DNA from 2 places in the Cyanobium sp. Lug-B genome. Region 1 is predicted to be linked to the other one. Evidence: predicted binding sites of a transcription regulator. Region 1 holds the regulator's gene; the other holds the start of a gene.
What was found. The regulator NtcA, encoded in region 1, controls nitrogen genes in cyanobacteria. The targets are predictions, from matches to a motif close to GTANCNNNNGNTAC.
Positions count from the first base shown of each region.

Region 2: a site for NtcA is predicted at 2,730-2,743, ahead of urtA (urea ABC transporter substrate-binding protein). Genes of this name have one in related genera too.

Region 1 is NZ_JAGQBM010000049.1:18,579-24,064, reverse strand. It holds gene KBY81_RS12045 (TatA/E family twin arginine-targeting protein translocase) at 1-46, shown strand, start outside; gene pth (aminoacyl-tRNA hydrolase) at 60-668, shown strand; gene KBY81_RS12035 (DUF3146 family protein) at 687-944, shown strand; gene KBY81_RS12030 (resolvase) at 946-1,392, opposite strand; gene KBY81_RS12025 (DUF3084 domain-containing protein) at 1,389-2,642, opposite strand; gene ntcA (global nitrogen regulator NtcA) at 2,718-3,383, opposite strand; gene rph (ribonuclease PH) at 3,526-4,302, opposite strand; gene KBY81_RS12010 (ATP--corrinoid adenosyltransferase) at 4,467-5,066, shown strand; gene dcd (dCTP deaminase) at 5,071-5,486, shown strand, end outside.
Region 2 is NZ_JAGQBM010000053.1:18,241-23,726, reverse strand. It holds partial or broken gene KBY81_RS12560 (ABC transporter substrate-binding protein) at 1-417, shown strand, start outside; gene KBY81_RS12555 (MlaD family protein) at 442-1,311, opposite strand; gene KBY81_RS12550 (hypothetical protein) at 1,314-1,919, opposite strand; gene ureG (urease accessory protein UreG) at 1,985-2,599, shown strand; gene urtA (urea ABC transporter substrate-binding protein) at 2,822-4,117, shown strand; gene KBY81_RS12535 (urea ABC transporter permease subunit UrtB) at 4,257-5,414, shown strand; gene urtC (urea ABC transporter permease subunit UrtC) at 5,475-5,486, shown strand, end outside.

The sequences.
Region 1 (5,486 bases):
GGCGGCCGAGGAGAGCGCCGCCCCCTCCACCGGCCCCTCCAGCTGAGGGCGGCCATCCGTTGGATCTGCAACTGCTGGTGGGCCTGGGCAATCCCGGCCCCCGCTACGCCGACACCCGCCACAACGTCGGATTCATGGTGCTGGAGCGGCTGGCCCGCGCCGGTGGTGCCAGCTTCCGCAACCAGGGCCGTCTGCATGGGCTGCTGGCCGAGACCGGCCAGGGGGACAGGCGGCTGCGGCTGCTGATGCCTCAGACCTTCATGAACGACAGCGGCCGCTCGATCCGCGCCGCCCTCGACTGGTTCCGGCTCGAGCCCTCCCAGATGCTGGTGCTGGTGGACGACATGGACCTGCCCCTGGGGCGCCTGCGGGTGCGGGCCGCGGGTGGCGCCGGTGGCCACAACGGCCTGCGCAGCACGATCGCCCACCTGGGCAGTGAGTCCTTCGCCCGGCTGCGGATCGGCATCGGCGCGCCGGGCGAGACCCCCGAGGAGCGCCGGGCCCGCACGGTGTCCCATGTGCTGGGCAAGTTCTCCGCCGCCGACCGGCCGGTGCTGGAGACGGTGCTGGAGGAGGTGGAGGCGGGCATCGACCTGATCCGGCGAGTGGGGCTGGAGAAGGCCGCCAACCGTTTGAACAGTTTTCGTGCCGATCCGCCGCCATCCTGAGAGCATCGACAGCGTCCCGTGAGCCGCCTTCCCGCCACCACCGCCCAGCTGCGGGTGCTGCGCCAGAGCTTCAGCCCCTGCCTGCTGGAGGGGGAGATCAGTGCCGGCGGCTTCCAGTGGCGCTTCCGCTGGGCCTTTGATCGGGGCGAGCTGCAGGTGGAGCCGTCCCTGGGGCGGGCCCTGATCCAGGACGCCCTGCTGCGCTTCCTGCTCAAGGCCGACTACCAGCTCGAACCCGGCGGCGACTACGTGTTCACGGTGCGGGCGTCGTTCTGATTCAGGGCCCCGCGGGCGCCTGGCGCCGCGGCAGATCCCGCCCCAGCCGGCGCTCCAGCAGCAGCTGGGCCACCACGTCGTCGTAGTCGCGGGGGGGCTGGCGCAGGCCGAGCGGCAGCAGCCGCCGCCAGCCCCGGGCAGGGAACAGCTCCCAGTAGCGGCGCCGCGCCGCCAGGGTGGTGCCCCGCTCATCCACCAGCTCCACCGGCAGCAGGGGCTCCAGACGCCGCCGCCAGGGGCCGCTGCCGGTGCCATCGCCGATCACCACGGCAGCCAGGGCCTGCTGGCGGTGCCACTGCTCCAGCCGTTCCCAGGCCGCCTCCGGGGGCAGCACCAGGGCTTCACGGATCTCGCGGCGTTCGGGGTCGGTGAGCACCAGGCCGCACTTGCTGCGGCCCGGATCGAGCCCCGCCAAAGGCCCGGGGGCCGCCAGGGGTCCCGCGCTCACGGGCGCCCCGGCCGGGTGGCGCCGGCGCCGCCCGGCCGGAGCCAGCGCAGCTCCACGGTGATCGGGTCGGGGGTGTCGGCGTTCTGGAGGGCCACCGCCTCAAGATTGGCGGTCACGCCGGCGGGGCGTTCGCTGAGTTCCCGGGCCAGGGCGTTGATGCTGGCGGCATCGAACTGGAGGCCGTTGGCCAGGGTGCCCTGGCGCTGGACCTTGGCGAAGGCGGCGGCCAGCAGCAGGTTGAGGCGGCTGCGGACGGCTTCGGGATCGCGCACGTCGGGCTCCAGGGAGGTGCGGGAGAGCACCTCCCCCTGCTCCACCACCTGACGGTTGGGGCGCAGGTCGGGGAAGGCGAGCACCTGGGCCTCGCCCCGCAGCACGTTGGCGGCCGAGCGGATGCTGACCACCCAGGTGCCGGGGGTGGCGAGCAGCGATTCCAGCCGGGTGATGTCGCTGCGGGGCACCAGCAGGATCTGGCGGTTGGGGGGCTGGCCGGGCAGCAGCAGCTGGAAGGCGGCCCGGTTCGACTCCTGCAGCAGGGCATCGATCACCTGCTTGGCCTGGTCGGGGCGCTGCAGCTGCACCTTGGCGGTGGCCAGGGGCTGGCCGCTGGCGATCACCACGTCGCCGCGGCGCAGGGCGATGACGTTGGTCTCCAGGTCCTTGAGTTCCTTGGCGCCGGCGGCGATGCGGCGGCGGACGCTGGCCAGTTCGGCCTCGGTGCGGCGGATCTCGGCGTCCCGGCCCTGCACCTCCCGGCTGAGCCGGAACCGCTCGGCCTCCAACCGGGCGCGCTCCGCCTGCAGGGGCTGCAGCTCGCGGCGCAGGGTGTCGACGCGGCGCTCGGCGGCCAGCAGCTGGTCGCGGGCGCGGCGCTGGCTGGCCAGGGCCTGGTCACGGCGGCGTTCGGCGGTGATCAGATCGAGGCGGCTGCGCTCCAGTTCGCCCCGGGTGCGGGTCAGTTCCCCCTCGTTGCGCTTGAGGGCGGCGCGGCTGTCCCGCAGGCGGTCCTGGATCTGGTCGAGCTCGAAGAGCCCCACCCGCAGGCGCTCGCTCACCAGCAGCATCAGCCCCAGCGACACGGCACTGATCAGGCTGCCGGTGAGCACCGTGATCACCACGGCGGTCTTGCGGGGCCGCAGGTTGAACAGGCTGAGGCGCGCCTTGCCCACACGGCTGCCGAGCCGGTCGCCCAGGGTGGAGAGAACTCCGCCGAGCACCAGGAGCGCGAGGATCAGCAGCCAACCCGACACCTTCCGAGCCCCGGTTCCGCGATCCACCAAGTATCCCTGCCGGTGGACTCGCGGCACCCGGCGGCGACCGCCCGATCAGCTGAACCGCTTGGCCAGGGCGATGGGATCGAAGACGGTGATCTTCTTGCGGTCGATCTGGACCAGGCCGTCGTTGCGCAGGTCGCCCAGCAGGCGGGTGATGGTGACGCGGGTGGAGCCGATCGCCTCGGCGATGGCCTGGTGGGAGAGGCGCAGGTCGATGGTGATGCCCTCGGTGCCGGGGACGCCGAAGTCGCGGCAGAGCACGAGCAGGAAGCTCACCAGCCGGGAGGACATGTCCCGGTGGGTGAGGGTCTCGATCATGGTCTCGGTCTGGAGGATGCGGGAGGAGAGGCCCTGGAGCAGCAGCAGGCCGACGCTGGCGTCCTGCTCGATGGCCCGCCGCACCGAGGTGGCCGGGGCCGTGACCATCTCGACCCGGGTGAAGGCGATGGCGTGATAGAAGCGGTCGGAGCGCTGGCCGGTGAGCAGGGAGAGCACCCCGAAGAGGCTGTTCTCGCGCAGCAGGGCCACGGTGATCTCCTCGCCCGACTCGTAGACGCGCGAGAGACGCACGGCACCGCGCCGCAGCAGGTAGACACGCTCGGCGGGGTCGCCGGGGAAGAAGATCGTCTTGCCGCGCTCGATGGTCTCGACGCTGCTGCCGGCCAGGCCGCGGATCACATCCAGCAGGGTGGTGGCCATGGTGCCGGGGGCGCCCATGGGGGTCACGGAGCCGGGGGATCCGCTGGATGGGCTGCTGGGGTAGCGGCTGAAGCCACGCGTAGCGCCGACCATCAAGGCGTGGCGATTGGTGATGAACCTATGGATCGGTCTGGCCGATCCATGTAGCCAATGACACTCTTTAGCCGGTCGTCCGTGCGGCTGCAACCACGCTGGGCCCGGCCGGCGCCCCAGCCAGGGCCCGGTGCTGGACCTCCTGCAGGGCGCGCAGGCCCGGTTCGGCCAGATCCAGCAGGGCGTCGAGGCGGGAGCGGGAGAAGGGGGCGCCCTCGGCGGTGCCCTGGATCTCCAGCAGCCGGCCCTGCTCGTCCATCACCACGTTGAGGTCGACCTCGGCGCGGGAATCCTCGGAGTAGTCCAGATCCAGCAGGGCCACACCGTCCACCAGGCCCACCGACACGGCCGACACCTGCTGGCGCAGGGGCGAGGCGGCCAGCACCCCCTGCTGCTGGAGGCGCCCCAGGGCGGCGGCCAGGGCGATCCAGGCGCCGGTGATCGAGGCGGTGCGGGTGCCGGCGTCGGCCTGGAGCACGTCGCAGTCGACCAGCAGGGTGCGCTCGCCGAGGGCCTCCAGATCCAGGGCGGCCCGCAGGCTGCGGCCGATGAGGCGCTGGATCTCCTGGGTGCGGCCGGAGAGCTTCATCAGCTCGCGGCCCTGGCGGCTGGGGGTGGAGGCCGGCAGCAGGCGGTATTCGGCGCTGAGCCAGCCGCTGCCGGAGCCCTTGCGCCAGCGGGGCACCTCGGGATCGAGGCAGACGCTGCAGAGCACGCGGGTGCGGCCGGCGGCGAAGAGCACCGAGCTGAGGGCGAAGCCCATCGGGTCCCAGTCGACGGCCACCGGGCGCAGGGCATCGGCGGTGCGGCCGTCGTTGCGGGGGGCGTCGGCGGGAGTGGTCACGCGGCCTTTGGCGGAGCCGGGCCAGCGTAGGTGGCGCCGGTGGTACGTCTGTTCCCAGCCACTACCGATGGTGTGCCGGGCTGGCGAGGGCCGCTACATTCGGGAGGTGAGCGGCCGGGGCGATCCGTCCGGACCTTTCACACCAACGCTTCCGTGGGGTGTCCATGACCGCCAGCCTCATCGACCCCGGCCACCCCCGGCGCACGGCCGCCCCGGCGCGCACCGAGCCCCTGGCCCTGGTGCCGCCGCTGCGGTTGGTGAGCCAGCCGGAGGGGTTGCTGCAGATCCACACGGCGCCGTTCCGGGGCAGCTTCGCGGCGGTGTTCAGCCAGGCCCTGCGCAGCGCCGGGCTGGGCAGCCGGGTGCTGGTGAGCCAGTTCCTCAAGGGGGGCGTGGAGCAGGGGCCGGCGGGCAGCCTGACGCTGTGCGGCCGGCTGGAGTGGCTGCGGCCGGGCACCCCCCACTGCCTGGATGGGCCGCCGGGGTCCCAAGGGGAGGAGGGGGCCACGGCCGAGGAGGCGCTCGAAGCGGTGGCGGAGGTGTGGGAGGTGAGCCGCGAGCGGCTGCTGAAGGGGGATCTGGATCTGCTGGTGCTCGATGAGCTGGGTCTGGCGATCGCCCTGGGGTATCTGAGCGCCGAGGCGGTGATCGAGGCGCTCGAACAGCGGCCAGCCCATCTGGATGTCATCCTGACGGGCCCCTCGATGCCGGCCAGCCTGATGGCGATGGCCGATCAGGTCACCCAGTTGCGCCGCGGCGGCTGACGCCATGCTCAAGAACGACCACTGGATCAACGAACAGGCCGCGGCCGGGATGCTGGAGCCGTTCCAGCCGACGCTGGTGCGCCACCTGGATCCGGAGGGCCGCACCGGGCCGGTGCTGAGCTTCGGGTGCTCGTCGTATGGGTACGACCTGCGGCTGTCGCCGAAGGAGTTCCTGATTTTCCGCCATGTGCCGGGCACGGTGATGAACCCGAAGCGGTTCAACCCGGCGAACCTGGAGCCGGCGCCGATGCACAGCGACGAGGACGGCGACTACTTCATCCTGCCGGCCCATTCCTACGGACTGGGGGTGGCATTGGAGAAGATGAAAGTGCCCTCGAACATCACCGTGATCTGCCTGGGCAAGAGCACCTATGCGCGGCTGGGCATCATCGTGAACACCACCCCCGCCGAAGCCGGCTG
Region 2 (5,486 bases), on a different contig from region 1:
CGCTCCCTGGCGGTGATGGTCGAGCCGGTGGCGGGGCCGGCGGAGGTGACCCGGGCGGCCGACATCCTGGCCGGCCACCGGGTGGGGGCCCTGGTGCGGGTGGGCGACTACGCCACCAGCGTGGGCTTCGCCGCCTTGGCGGCAGCCGGCCTGCGCCATCGCCTGCCGGTCTATTCCGTCGACCCGTCCGACATCACCACGCCGGGGTGCCTGGCGGTGGTGGGCTGGGATCCGGAGGCCGACGGGGCCCAGGCCGGAGCCCTGGCGGTGCAGGTGCTGCGCGGCCGCTCCCCCGCCACGATGGCCTTCGAGCCGGTGACCCGGAAGCTGCTGCTGCTGAATCGCCGCACGGCCCGGGCCATCGGAGTGACGTTGCCGCCGCCGCTGCTGCGCCAGGCCGACCGGGTGGAGGGGTGACGCCGCCGGCAGCCGTCGCGGCGCTCAGCGGTCCCGCTCGCGTCGGGGCTCCCCGGTCCGCTCGATCAGTTCGATCACCCAGCTCTCGTTGAGCGTCTTCACCAGGCGGTTGGTGGCGGTGGCCATGGTGGAGAGCTCGCGCAGGGTCTGGAGCAGCAGCGGCCGCGTCTGGGATTCGGTGCTCTCCAGCCGCCGGATCAGGGCGGACAGATCCGCGGCGGTGCCGTCAGCCCGGTCCTCCAGCCGCTCGGCCAGGGCGCGGGTAGCCCCCAGGGTGCGATTCAGTTCGCTGCTGCTGCGGCGGGTGTCCGCCTCCAGGCGCGTCGCCAGGCGACGGCTGGCGACCAGGGTGCGATCGAGCTCGTCGAGGCTGCGGGGCAGGCGGGTCTCCGCCAGGGTCAGGCCGCTGCTGACGGCCCGCTGCAGGGGGATGCGGCTGCTGGCCACCTCGGCGATCAGGTCGTCGATGTCGGGCCGGCTGGTGAAGACGAGCGTCTCGCCGTCGCCGATCGGGGGCTGGCCGATCGCCGCCGGGTCGGGGGTGATGGCGATGTAGTTGTCGCCCAGGAGCCCCAGCTGGGCCAGTTCGGCCCGGCTGCGGCGACCCACCATGGAGCGGTAGGGGTCCCGCAGCTCCAGTTCCACCAGCACCTGGGCATCGGGCTGCAGCACGATCCGGCGCACCTGGCCGACGGCGAACCCCGAGATGCGCACCGCCATGCCCGTCTGCAGGCCGGCGGCGTCGAGGGTGCGGAACTGCAGGCGGACGCTGGGCGCCAGCCAGTTGCCGGAGCGGGCGATCCCGAGCACGAACACCCCCAGCAGGGCCACCGCTCCGGCCAGGAAGACCAGGCTCTGGGGGCCGGGGCGCCGCGGCCTGGCGGAGGTGGACACGGTCAGGTTCCTCCCATGCGCAGGGGATCGACGACGATCGTCCAGAGCACATCGAGGCAGACCATCACCCCGATGCCCAGCCGCAGCGACCGGGCCATGCCCGAGGCCATCCCCACCTCGCCGGAGGCGCTGCGCCGGGCCTGCTGCAGGCAGATGGCGGCGCAGATCCCGCCATAGGCGGCCGCCCTGGCCAGGGCGGCCGCGAAGCGGGCCGGCTCCAGCTGGCCGATAAGGAAGCCCACCTCCGCCACCCCATCCCCCTGGTTGAGCATGAGGCTGGCGGTGATGATCACGGCCGCCATGAAATAGAGCAGCAGCACGACGCTCAGCAGGCCGCTGGCCAGCAGGTCGGGCCCCCAGGAGGCGGGGGGGCGACGGCCGCCCAGGAGCAGCGGGCCATCCCGCAGCAGCAGCAACAGGCTGACCAGCAGGGGAGCCAGAAACAGCAGGGCCCGCACCGCCAGCAGTTCGATCGTCACCCTGGAGAGCTGCTGCAGGGGACTGCGCAGCAGCTCGATGAACCCCAGGCAGACCACCACCCCCGTGCCCATGACGGTGGCGACGAGTCGGGCATCCAGGCGCTCGAAGCGACGGATCAGCGTCGGCATCGGTCCGTCACTCACCGCAGCCCTCGGCGCTGGCGTCAGGATGGCACCCATCCTGGACCGGGGCGATGGGCAGCAAACTGAGGGTCGGCGTGGCCGGTCCGGTGGGATCAGGCAAGACGGCCCTGGTCGACGCGCTCTGCCGGCGGCTGCGGCAGCGGCTGCAGCTGGCGGTGGTCACCAACGACATCTACACCCAGGAGGACGCCCAGTTCCTCACCCGTGCCGGCTCCCTGGCCCCCGAGCGGATCCGGGGCGTGGAGACCGGCGGCTGCCCCCACACCGCCATCCGGGAGGACTGCTCGATCAACCGGGCGGCCGTCCAGGAACTGGAGGAAGCCTTCCCGGACCTCGACCTGGTGCTGGTGGAGAGCGGCGGCGACAACCTGGCGGCCAGCTTCAGCCCGGAGCTGGTGGATCTGTGCATCTACGTGATCGACGTGGCCGCCGGGGACAAGATCCCCCGCAAGGGGGGGCCCGGCATCACCCGCTCCGACCTGCTGGTCATCAACAAGATCGACCTGGCCCCCATGGTCGGGGCCAGCCTGGCCGTGATGGAGAGCGACACCGAACGCATGCGCGGCGGTCGCCCCTGGTGCTTCACAAATCTGCGCAGCGGCGAAGGCCTCGATCGGGTCGAAAGCTTCCTGCTGCGGCAGCTGCCTGAACCGGCAGCCGCCTGAGTCGAGCACGCGATCAAGGATTCTGGTATTCGCCTTTCAGGCGTTGATCAGAAAAACCGTAGGTAATGCAACATATCGACAGGTCTGCGACGTTCAAATCCTCACTCCGGCGGGCCCTGGGCGGCTTTCTGTCTCATTGGATACCGGGGGTAACCACGTCCTTCCGTACCTTTCCCTTTGCCGTCGGTTACGGCGACTACAATTCATCTTGAACAGGCATCAATGTCTCTGCATCTTTCAAGGCGACTGGCAGCTGCAATCGCCGCAACTGCCGTGAGCGTAACCCTCGTCTCCTGCGGGGGCGAGTCCGGGTCCGGCGGCAATTTTGATGGTGAAGTGAAGGTCGGCATCCTTCACTCTCTCAGCGGCACCATGGCCATCTCCGAAACGACTTTGAAAGAAGTCGAAGAGATGGCGATCAAGGAAATCAATGACGCCGGCGGCGTCAAAGTCGGCGGCAAGTCCTACAAGATCGTTGCCGTTTCCGAAGATGGTGCCTCCGACTGGCCCACCTTCGCCGAGAAGGCCCAGAAACTGATCGACTCCGACAAGGTCGCCGTCGTCTTCGGTGGTTGGACCTCCGCCAGCCGCAAAGCGATGCTGCCGGTCTTCGAGTCGAAGAACCACATCCTCTTCTACCCGATTCAGTACGAGGGTCAGGAGTGCTCGAAGAACATCTTCTACACCGGCGCTGTTCCCAACCAGCAGGCTGAGCCCGCGGTTCAGTGGCTGATGGACAAGTTCGGAGACAAGCTCGGCAAGAAGGTCTACCTGGTGGGCTCCGACTACGTGTATCCGCGTACGGCCAACACCATCATCAAGGAGCAGATGAAGGCGCTTGGCGGTGAGACCGTCGGCGAGGATTACATCCCCCTCGGCAACACCGAGGTGGCTCCGATCATCGCCAAGATCAAGAAAGCCTTCCCGGATGGCGGGATCATCATCAACACCTTGAACGGTGACTCCAACGTCGCCCTCTTCAAGCAGTTCAAGGCTTCGGGCATCGATCCGGCCAAGTACCCGATCATGTCGTTCTCCATCGCCGAGGAGGAGATCCGCCAGATCGGCCCCGAGTACACCACCGGCACCTACGCCGCGTGGAACTTCTTCATGAGCCTGGACACCCCGGCCTCCAAGAAGTTCACCTCCGACTTCCAGGCCATGTACGGGGCCGACCGCGTCACGGGTGACCCGGCCGAATCCGCCTACAACATGGTGTACCTCTGGAAGAACGCCGTCGAGAAGGCGGGCACCTTCGAGGATCTCGACAAGGTTCGTCAGAACATGATCGGGATCACCTTCGCCGCTCCCCAGGGCGAAATCAAGATGTTCCCCAACCACCACACCTCCGAGCGGGTGCTCATCGGCGAAGCGGAGCCCACCGGCCAGTTCAAGATCCTGTACGACAGCGTCAAGGCCATCCCCCCGATTCCCTGGAACCAGTTCGTTCCCGAGACCAAGGGCTTCACCTGCGACTGGACCCAGGATCGGCCTGACGCCGGCAAGTTCAAGATGTGATCACGGAGCCATCCGTGAGGGAATGAAAGTCGGGTGGTTCCTGCGGGAACCGCCCCTTTCCGGTCCGCCACACCACCACGTTCGACCCGATCCAGCGTCGCCTCAGCAGCGCTGGATCTAACGTTCAACCTTCATTCCGTTGGAACTTTTCTTTTCTCAGATCCTCGATGGCCTCAGCATCGGGTCCGTGCTGCTGCTGGCAGCGACAGGCCTGGCCATCGTCTTCGGATTGATGGGTGTCATCAACCTCGCCCATGGCGAATTCATGATGCTCGGGGCTTATGTCACCTACGTGGTGCAATCGGCTTTCAAGCCCATGGGTGGTGTGATCTTCGAACTGTATTTCCCGGTCTCGCTGGTGTTGTCCTTCATTGTGACGGCACTGATTGGAGTTCTGCTGGAAAGAACGTTGATCCGGCAGCTCTATGGCCGACCGCTTGAAACTCTCCTGGCCACGTGGGGGGTCAGCCTGATTCTGATTCAGCTGATTCGGAGCGTGTCGACGGCCATGATGCTGGGCATCCTCGTGGGTGTCGGCGTTGGCTTCATTATCTCGAAATTGCTCGCGGCGAAGTTCTCCGCCAAGCCTTTCTTCACCTATCTCAACGGACTGGGCTGGGCGATCGCCATCGGCATCGGCCTGATCGCCGTCAACCTCTTTGACCAGGTCCGTCCGCTCTCCAAGGCCTGGTTCGGTCCGCGCAACATCGATGTCACCGCCCCGAAATGGCTGCAGGGAAGCTGGGGGATGATCGGCACGATCGAACTGCCCGGCCTGCGCATTTTCATCATTCTGCTGTCCGCTCTGTTGCTGCTGGCCACCTACTGGTTCCTCAACAAGAGCGTCTGGGGCCTGCGCATCCGTTCGGTCACCCAGAACCGTCAGATGAGCAACTGCCTGGGCATCCCCACCGACCGCGTCGACAGCATCACCTTCGGCATCGGCTCCGGCCTGGCGGGGGTGGCCGGGTGCGCCATCACCCTGCTCGGTTCGGTGGGTCCGAACCTCGGCGCGGCCTACATCGTCTCCTGCTTCATGGTGATCGTCCTCGGAGGCGTCGGTAACCTGCTGGGCACCGTGCTGGCCTCCCTGTTGCTGGGCATCATCCAGTCGGTGATCGGCTCGGGCACCCTGCTGACGATCTTCCCTGACATGCCACTGGCGGCGAAAGGGGTGATCGAATTCTTCGCCACCACCAGCATGTCCCTGGTGCTGGTGTTCATCTTCATCATCGTCTTCCTGCAGTTCCGCCCCAACGGCATGTTCCCCCAGAAGGGTCGCTCGGTCGATGCCTGACCCGGTCCGTCCCAACCTCTGCAGATTCCCGTTCCATCTCCCCACCAGGAGGCCCTACCTGTGAAAATCTTC